DNA from 3 places in the Cronobacter malonaticus LMG 23826 genome. Region 3 is predicted to be linked to each of the others. Evidence: predicted binding sites of a transcription regulator. Region 3 holds the regulator's gene; each other region holds the start of a gene.
What was found. Region 3 encodes LexA, which represses DNA repair genes until DNA is damaged. Its sites were predicted from a motif close to TNCTGTATGTACATACAGNA; they were not measured.
Positions count from the first base shown of each region.

Region 1: metR (HTH-type transcriptional regulator MetR) is a predicted target of LexA. The motif match lies at 1,466-1,485, and genes of this name have one in related genera.
Region 2: rmuC (DNA recombination protein RmuC) is a predicted target of LexA. The motif match lies at 1,592-1,611, and genes of this name have one in related genera.

Region 1 is NZ_CP013940.1:3,848,615-3,851,894, reverse strand. It holds gene AFK66_RS21790 (carboxylate/amino acid/amine transporter) at 1-593, shown strand, start outside; gene metR (HTH-type transcriptional regulator MetR) at 481-1,434, opposite strand; gene metE (5-methyltetrahydropteroyltriglutamate--homocysteine S-methyltransferase) at 1,710-3,280, shown strand, end outside.
Region 2 is NZ_CP013940.1:3,843,953-3,847,232, forward strand. It holds gene ubiE (bifunctional demethylmenaquinone methyltransferase/2-methoxy-6-polyprenyl-1,4-benzoquinol methylase UbiE) at 1-26, opposite strand, end outside; gene rmuC (DNA recombination protein RmuC) at 116-1,549, opposite strand; gene udp (uridine phosphorylase) at 1,696-2,451, opposite strand; gene AFK66_RS18055 (dienelactone hydrolase family protein) at 2,711-3,280, shown strand, end outside.
Region 3 is NZ_CP013940.1:293,661-296,940, forward strand. It holds gene plsB (glycerol-3-phosphate 1-O-acyltransferase PlsB) at 1-554, opposite strand, end outside; gene AFK66_RS01380 (diacylglycerol kinase) at 687-1,055, shown strand; gene lexA (transcriptional repressor LexA) at 1,164-1,772, shown strand; gene dinF (MATE family efflux transporter DinF) at 1,899-3,206, shown strand.

The DNA.
Region 1 (3,280 bases), 740 kb from region 3:
ATCTGCTGAGCCGCCGTCGGCTGCGCTGGGGCTACGCGCTTAGCGCCGGGCTTGCGGTCATCGGCGCGGCGATTATTCGCTATGACAAAGTGAGCGATCACTTCTGGACCGGGCTGCTGCTGGTGCAACTGGCGAATATCAGTTTTGCTATCGGCATGGTGGGCTACAAACGCCTGATGGAGACGCATCCGATGCCGCAACATACTGCGTTTTCGTGGTTCTATCTCGGCGCGTTCGTAGTCGCGGTGATCGCCTGGTTTACGCTCGGCAACCCGCAGAAACTACCGACCACCGGCCTGCAATGGGGCATTCTGGTGTGGCTTGGCGTGGTAGCCTCGGGGCTTGGCTACTTTATGTGGAACTATGGCGCCACGCAGGTAGACGCCGGCACGCTTGGCATCATGAATAACATGCACGTGCCCGCCGGGCTGCTGGTTAACCTCGCCATCTGGCAGCAGCAGCCCCACTGGCCAAGCTTTATCATTGGGGGAGCGGTGATAGTGGCTTCTCTGTGGGTCCACCGACGCTGGGTCGCGCCGCGCTCCGCACAAACGGAAGGGAATCACAGGCGTGCTGACGCGCCTGCTGAATAAACGCCTCCGTCACCGGCTGACGCTGCTCGCCATCGCGCACCGCAGCGTACAGCCGGCTCCATAATCCCTCGCCCAGCGCACGTGTGACCACCAGCCCCTGACGCTCGAAATTCTCCACCACCCAGTGCGGCAGCGCGGCGATGCCCATGCGCGCCGACACCATCTGGATAAGCAGCAGCGTGTTATCGACGCTTTTCAGCGTCGGGCTGACACCCGCCGGCTGTAAAAAATGACGCCAGACATCAAGACGACTGCGCTGTACCGGGTAAATCAGCAGGGTTTCGCTGGCGAAATCCTCCGGCGTCACCTGCGTTTTGGTCGCCAGCGGATGATCGGGCGCCACCACCAGACGCACTTCAAAATCAAACATCGGCGAATAGTGCAGGCCGCTGCGCGGCAGAATGTCTGACGTCAGCACCAGATCGAGTTCGTCTTGTTGCAGCGCAGGCTGCGGATCAAACGTCACGCCCGATTTGAAATCCATCTCCACCTGCGGCCAGCGGGCGCGAAACGCCTCCAGCGCCGGGGCCAGCCACTGAATACAGCTATGACACTCAATCGCGATACGCAGCCGGGTCTGTTGCGGCTCATTGCACGCCTGCAGCGCGCGGCTTATCTGCGGCAGCACCTGGGCTGCCAGCTGCAACAGGATCTCGCCCTGCGGTGTGAAGCGCAGCGGCTGGCTCTTACGCACGAATAACCGGAAGCCGAGACGCTGCTCCAGATCGCTGAACTGGTGTGAAAGCGCGGATTGGGTCTGATGCAGCGATGCCGCCGCCGCCGCCAGTGAGCCGCAATTACGCAGCGCCTGAAGCGTTCGCAGGTGTTTTATCTCGATCATGAATGTCCTTCACTTCAGCATGAATAATTTGCGCTTGAGGAATATACAGTAACTGCCAATTATGGATGTGTAAACATCTGGACGTCCAAATCCGACGTCTTTCGAATTTCTGGTGCGTTGGCGGCGCTGGCTCACCCCGGTCACTTACTTCAGTAAGCTCCCGGGGATTCACCAGCTTGCCGCCTTCCCGAAATCCGAAATACATACGGATTACTAATTAGACGAACAGATTCATCTCCTGACACGGGATTCATTCTTAAGAGAGGCAGAACATCATGACTATCCATAACCATACCCTCGGTTTTCCCCGCGTCGGCCTGCGTCGCGAGCTGAAAAAAGCGCAAGAAAGCTACTGGGCGGGCAAAAGCACCCGTGAAGAATTACTGGCGGTGGGCCGCGAGCTGCGCGCCCGCCACTGGGAACAACAAAAAGCGGCGGGCATCGACCTGCTGCCGGTGGGCGATTTCGCCTGGTACGATCATGTTCTGACCACCAGCCTGCTGCTCGGCAACGTCCCGGCGCGCCACCAGAATGCGGATGGCACCGTGGATATCGACACGTTGTTCCGCATCGGCCGTGGCCGCGCGCCGACCGGCGAACCCGCTGCGGCGGCAGAAATGACCAAATGGTTTAACACCAACTATCACTACATGGTGCCGGAATTCACCAAAGGCCAGCAGTTCAGCCTTACCTGGACGCAACTGCTGGATGAAGTCGACGAAGCGCTGGCGCTCGGCCATCACGTTAAACCGGTTTTGCTCGGCCCGGTCACTTACCTGTGGCTTGGCAAAGTGAAGGGCGAACAGTTTGACCGTCTTTCCCTGCTCAACGACATTCTGCCGGTGTACCAGCAGGTGATAGCTGAGCTTGCGAAACGCGGCATTCAGTGGGTGCAAATCGATGAACCGGCGCTGGTGCTTGAGCTGCCGCAGGCGTGGCTGGAGGCATTTAAACCGGCCTACGAGGCGCTGAAAGGCCAGACCAAACTGCTGCTCACCACCTATTTTGAAGGCGTGAGTGATAATCTCGACACCATCACCGCACTGCCGGTGCAGGGGCTGCATGTCGATCTGGTTCACGGCCATGACGATGTCAACGAACTGCATCGCCGCCTGCCGCAGGAGTGGTTACTCTCCGCAGGCGTTATCAACGGCCGCAACGTCTGGCGCGCCGATCTCACCGAGAAATACGCCCAACTGAAAACTATCGCGGGCCAGCGTGAGCTGTGGGTAGGGTCATCCTGCTCGCTGCTGCACAGCCCTATCGATCTGAGCGTCGAAACGCGTCTGGATGCGGAAGTGAAAAGCTGGTTCGCCTTTGCGCTGCAAAAATGTGAAGAGCTGGCGCTGCTGCGCGATGCGCTGAACAGCGGCGACACAACAAAAATCGAGCAGTGGAGTGCGCCGATTCAGGCCCGTAAACATTCGGCCCGCGTACATAACCCGGCGGTAGAACAGCGTCTTCAGGCCATTACGCCGCAGGACAGCCAGCGCGCCCATGCATATCCGGTACGCGCCGAAGCGCAGCGCGCCCGCTTCAACCTGCCAGCCTGGCCGACCACGACCATCGGCTCGTTCCCGCAGACGACCGAAATCCGCGGCCTGCGCCTGGATTTCAAAAAGGGCAATCTCGATGCGGCGAACTACCGCACCGGTATCGCCGAACACATTAAGCAGGCGATCGCCGAGCAGGAGCGTCTGGGTCTCGATGTGCTGGTGCACGGCGAAGCCGAGCGTAACGACATGGTGGAGTATTTCGGCGAGCATCTTGATGGCTTCGTCTTCACCCAGAACGGTTGGGTACAGAGCTACGGCTCCCGCTGCGTGAAGCCGCCGGTGGTTATCGG
Region 2 (3,280 bases), 740 kb from region 3:
GTTGTATCTTGTGAATCTTCAACCATCTCAGTGCCTGCTTATCAAGGAAATGTTTGTGAAGTGTAACAGATTGGCCGCAATTGCCCTACGATTCAAGGCGGCATTAGCGCGCCGCTCAGCGCTCGCCCGCGACGCGAAACGCCGCTAAGTGGCTGTTTTCATCAGGGGCGCTGGCAAGCGCTTCGGCATCGGGGAGCGTAAACGCTTCATCATCCTGCACCGCCTGTTCGGCCAAATCCGGATTAATCTCGCGCTTTACCTCAACGCCCATACCGCGAAACGCCTCCGCCTGCGCAAGCAGGTTGCCGCGCCCGCTGGCGAGTTTTTTCATCGCCTGGCGGTAGCTGTCGCTCGCTTTGTCGAGGTTCTGGCCGATGGCGCTCATGTCATCAACAAACAGCCGCATTTTGTCGTAGAGGCGGCTGGCGCGATCGGCTATTTGCTGGGCGTTACGGCTTTGATGTTCATAGCGCCAGAGGTTGGAAATGGTGCGCAACGCCACCAGCAGCGTGGTCGGGCTCACCAGCATAATATTGTTTTTTAACGCCTCGGTGATGAGCTCCGGCTGCTTGTCGATAGCCAGTAAAAAGGCGGGCTCGACCGGGATAAACATCAGCACGTAGTCCAGCGTGCGCAGCCCCGGCAACTGCTGATAGTCCTTGCGCCCCAGCAGGCGAATATGATTGCGAAGCGAAGCGATGTGTTCGTTGAGCGCCAGCTCGCGGCTGTAATCATCTTCGGCATTAAAGTAACGCTCATAGGCTACCAGCGTCATTTTGGCATCAATGACCACATCTTTGCCCTGCGGCAGACGCACAATGACATCCGGCTGCATACGGCTGCGGTCGGCAAGCTGAATATTAACCTGGGTTTCATACTCATGCCCTTCGCGCAGGCCCGAGGCTTCCAGCACGCGCGCGAGCACCACTTCGCCCCAGTTGCCCTGGGCTTTGTTGTCGCCTTTTAACGCACGAGTAAGGTTGATAGCTTCCTGCGCCATTTGCGCATTCAGTTGCTGGAGATTGCGGATTTCATGAGCCAGCGTGTGGCGCTCGCGCGCCTCCTGGCCGAAGCTCTCCTGCACCTGGCGGCGAAAACCGTCGAGCTGCTCGCGCAGCGGGGAAAGCAGGCCGTTCAGGCTCTGGCGATTTTGCTCATCGACCTGGCGGCGGCTCTGTTCAAAAATACGGTTAGCGAGGTTTTCAAACTGCTCGCTCAGGCGCTGTTCGCTGCTCATCATCTGGCGCAGTTTTTCTTCGGCATGGACCTGGGTGGCCTCCAGCCGCGTGGTGACTTCGCGCAGGTCAGACTCCAGCGAGCTGTTGATCTCCCGCAGGTTGCGCAGTTCGTTATTGAGCAGATCGCACTCATCACGCCAGTGCTGGTTATGCGCCAGCGCCTCGCGGGCCGCGCTGAGTTCGCCGTAGATATCGCGCTGTTCCGCCAGCAGATCCGCCTTTTGCTGGGCGGTTCGCAGGCCTGACATCAGCCAGCCCACCGCCACGCCCGCCAGTGCGACCACGGCTAACACCAGATATGAGATTTCCACCACGCCTCCTGCCTGAACTGCTCATCACGCCAGAGGGGATTGTGCTGTACATAATTCCAGACGAAAAGCGTTTTTCTGTAAGGATCGTCAATCCTGCGAGACATTACGCAAAAAGGCCGGCGGAGCGCCGGCCTGAAAGGAAGCTATCAGAGAAGACGGCGCGCCGCCTCCACCACGATTTTCACCGCGTGGCTTTCGGTTTGTTTCATGGTTTCCGCGTTCGGGATCTCTTGCTGGGTGCGGTTGACGATAACGCCCGCCACCATGCCCGCGCGCAGGCCCTGGCTTGAGCACATGGTCAGCAGCGTCGCCGATTCCATTTCATAGTTCATCACGCCCATCGACTGCCACTCTTTCATGGAGCCGTTAAAGCGGCTGACCACACGGCCGGAGAAGGTGTCGTAGCGCTCCTGGCCTGGGTAGAAGGTGTCGGAAGAGGCGGTCACGCCGATGTGCGTGGTCGCGCCGACCGCTTTGGCCGCTTCCACCAGTGCGGTGGTACAGGCGAAATCGGCAACGGCCGGGTATTCCATCGGCGCGAAGTGCAGGCTGGCGCCGTCAAGGCGTACGGAGGCGGTCGTCACCAGCACGTCGCCAACGTTGATGTGCGGCTGGATAGCGCCGGTGGTGCCCACGCGCAGGAAAGTACGAATGCCAAGCTGCGCCAGCTCTTCTACCGCAATAGACGTTGACGGGCCGCCGATACCGGTTGAGCAGATGATGACCGCTTTGCCATCAAGCTCGGCACGCCAGGAGGTGAATTCACGGTGGGAAGCCAGTTTGACCGGCTTATCCATCAGCGCGGCGATCTTTTCCACTCGCTCCGGGTCGCCCGGGACAATCGCTAATTCTGCGCCCTGAAGATCGCTTTTTTTAAGGCCGAGGTGAAAAACATCAGACATAGGTGACTCCTCTGTGGGTCGGTTTGTCAGGAGAAGCAAAACGGTACTTTACAGAACCTTTCCGGCGTTTTTCGTGACCGGATTCACTTCAAAAGAAAGGAGTTGCATTAATTTTCCATAATTTCGTGATTATGGTCACACATACAACGCAGTAATGGAAATCCCGCACGGCGAATGCCTGCTTTTCCCACCTCCACTCCCGCCGCACGCAGGCTATAGTTAGGGATGCGCTAAAACAATAACGGGTACGGAGAATGCCATGACCAACAACACTGACCATCCGGCGGGCTTTGCCGCTGCAGTTTCACCTGTCGCTTCAACGGTAGTTCATACGCCGCAGGATGCCATTATCGCGGGCGAAACCTCGATTCCCTCGCAGGGCGAAAACATGCCTGCTTACCACGCCCGCCCGCGCGCTGCCGATGGCCCGCTGCCGGTGGTGATTGTGGTACAGGAGATTTTCGGCGTACATGAACATATTCGCGATATTTGCCGTCGCCTGGCGCTGGAAGGGTACCTGGCGGTGGCGCCGGAACTCTATTTCCGTCAGGGCGATCCGAATGAGTACGACGATATTTCGTCGCTGCTGAGCAATCTGGTGTCGAAAGTGCCGGACGCGCAGGTGCTGGCGGACCTGGACCATGTGGCAAGCTGGGCGTCGCGCAACGGCGGTGACGCGCACCGTCTGATGCTGACCGGTTTTTGCTGGGGCGGGCGTATCGCGTGGCTGTATGCCGCGCACAATCCGCAGCTGAAAGCCGCCGTGGCGTGGTATGGCAAGCTGCTGGGCGACAAAACGTTAAACTCGCCGAAGCATCCGGTGGATGTC
Region 3 (3,280 bases):
CGTTTGTCGGTGCCGTGCTCGGTCGCCATGCGGCGCAGCGATACGGGCGGTGAGAAGCGCACAAAGCTGTCGCGACCAAGCCACGAGACCGCAAAGAATTTCTGAATGCCGTTCAGCATGCGCAGCGGCGGGTTTTCCTCGCCTTTTTCTCGCCCCGGTGAGCGGCCAAACATGACCGACACCGGCACCATCTGGACGTCGAGATCCGGGTTGCTGCGGTGCAGATCGAGATAATTGTGGAACAGTTTGATCGATTCTTCTTTCGGCGTGTAGTAGGTAAACACGCGCGGGCCGCCATGGATAAACACATAGCGCGGCAGTTCGGTGCCGTCGATGACCAGCGGATCCAGCGGATCGGGCAGATCGTGCTCCAGGCACTGCGCCCGCAGCGTCAGGAGATCCGCCTTCGAGTTATACGGCAACACGTACATAATAGGGCGTGACGTATCCAGCCCAAGTTCGGGGCAGGGCGCCGCCGGGATGGACTTGCTTTTTACCAGCACGCTTAATGGTAAATTAAGTAATTTGTAGTAAATTCGTGGCCAACCGGACATAAACGATGTAAAGCCTCTGGTTAATAATGCAATTGCGGCGCAAGAATATCAGAAACTCCGTAGAATTTCTGTGGTGCTTCTTTATCGAAGCGCATTAGCATTGACGCCTGAATTTAAAAAAGGTTTCTTGTCATGGCCAATAACACCACGGGGTTAACCCGAATTATTAACGCTGCCGGCTATTCCTGGAAGGGATTACGCGCCGCCTGGAAAAATGAAGCTGCATTTCGCCAGGAAGGGGTTGCCGTGATAGCGGCAATTCTTATCGCCTGCTGGCTGGATGTCGATCCTGTCACCCGCGTGCTGCTGATTGGCTCCGTTACGCTGGTAATGATTGTCGAAATTCTCAACAGCGCCATTGAAGCGGTGGTGGATCGCATCGGCCCTGAATTTCATGAGCTTTCAGGGCGCGCCAAAGATATGGGCTCCGCTGCCGTTCTGCTGTCGATTATCCTCGCGCTGATCGTGTGGGTCACGCTGCTCTGGCAGCATTTGCGATAAGTTTTCCAGAAATCGCGAAAGAAGCGCTTTTTTAACCGGTTATGGTTTTAAAATCACCTTTAGCTGTATATACTCACAGCATCACTGTATATGCACCCAGGGGGCGGAATGAAAGCATTAACTACCAGGCAACAAGAGGTGTTTGATCTCATTCGGGATCACATCAGCCAGACCGGCATGCCGCCTACGCGTGCGGAAATCGCGCAACGTCTGGGTTTCCGTTCACCGAACGCCGCGGAAGAGCACCTTAAAGCGCTGGCGCGTAAAGGGGTGATTGAGATTGTCTCCGGCGCGTCGCGCGGTATCCGTCTGTTGCAGGAAGACGAAACCGGCCTGCCGCTGATAGGGCGCGTGGCGGCGGGCGAACCGCTGCTGGCTCAGCAACATATCGAAGGGCATTATCAGGTTGATCCTGGCCTGTTTAAGCCAAACGCCGATTTTCTGCTGCGTGTTAGCGGGATGTCGATGAAAGATATCGGGATTATGGACGGCGATCTGCTGGCGGTTCATAAAACGCAGGATGTGCGTAACGGGCAGGTCGTCGTCGCGCGCATTGATGATGAAGTAACGGTGAAACGCCTGAAAAAACAGGGTAATACCGTTGAGCTTCTGCCGGAAAACAGCGAGTTTAAACCGATTGTGGTTGATCTGCGCGAGCATAACTTCTCAATCGAAGGTCTGGCCGTCGGCGTTATCCGCAACGGCGAATGGCTCTGATGCGTCACCCGGCTCTCTGAGGCCGCATTACCGTAACTGGCCCGCCCCGGTTACGGTAATGACTTCTCCCGTTAGCTAAAGCCCTTCATACTTTTTCTTCTTCGCGTAACGGCATCGGAACGCCATATGCCCTTTCTGACATCTACTGATAAAGCTCTCTGGCGCCTCGCGCTGCCAATGATTTTCTCCAATATCACCGTACCGCTCTTAGGCCTGGTCGATACCGCCGTTATAGGTCATCTCGACAGCCCCGTATACCTTGGCGGCGTCGCGGTGGGGGCTACCGCCACCAGTTTCCTGTTTATGCTGCTGCTCTTTTTACGCATGAGCACCACCGGGCTAACTGCGCAGGCGTTCGGCGCGCGCGATCCGGTAGCGCTGGCCCGCGCCCTGGTGCAGCCTATGGCGCTGGCGCTGATTGCCGGTGTGCTGATCATCGCCCTGCGCGAGCCGCTGATTCATCTGGCGCTGCATGTTACCGGCGGCAGCGACGCGGTGCTGACGCAGGCCCGGCGGTTTCTGGAGATCCGCTGGCTCAGCGCGCCCGCGGCGCTCGCTAATCTGGTGCTGCTTGGCTGGCTGTTAGGCGTGCAGTACGCCCGCGCGCCGGTGATCCTGCTGGTGGTCGGCAATCTGCTTAATATCGTGCTCGATCTCTGGTTCGTCATGGGGCTTGGCCTTAACGTCCAGGGCGCGGCGCTGGCGACAGCGATAGCGGAATACGCGACGCTTGGCATCGGTCTCATGATGGCAGCCCGCGTGCTGCGCCTGCGCGGTATTACCCTTTCGATGCTGAAAATGGCGTGGCGCGGCGGCGTTGGCAGGCTGCTTGCGCTTAACCGCGACATCATGCTGCGTTCGCTGCTGTTGCAGCTCTGCTTCGGTTCCATCACGGTGTTTGGCGCACGGCTCGGCAGCGATATCGTCGCGGTGAACGCCATTCTGATGACCCTTCTGACCTTCACCGCCTATGCGCTTGATGGCTTCGCCTATGCCGTAGAAGCCCATGCCGGGCAGGCCTTCGGCGCGCAGGATAAATCGCAGCTTAACAGCGTCTGGCGCGCGGCATGCCGACAAGCAGGGATGGTGGCGCTGGCATTCGCGCTGCTGTATGCAGTGGCGGGGCAGTACATTGTGTCGCTATTGACCTCATTACCTTCGCTCCAGGCGCTGGCGCAGCCCTATCTCTTCTGGCAGGCGATCCTGCCGGTCGTCGGCGTCTGGTGTTATCTGCTGGACGGTATGTTTATCGGCGCGACGCGCGGGGCGGAGATGCGCAACAGCATGGCCGTCGCGGCGCTCGGTTTTGGCCTGACGCTGCTCACACTGCCAGCGCTTGGCAACCATGGCCTGTGGCTGGCGCTCACCTTTTTCCTGGCGCTGCGTGGGTTGTCGCTCGGCTATTTATGGCGCCGGGGGCGTCTTTTGCACTGAGTTTCCCTGACGTATCACATCGCCCATAAAAGAAAATTTGTCGGCGTCAGCGCTTCGTTATGGTTAAAGATTCT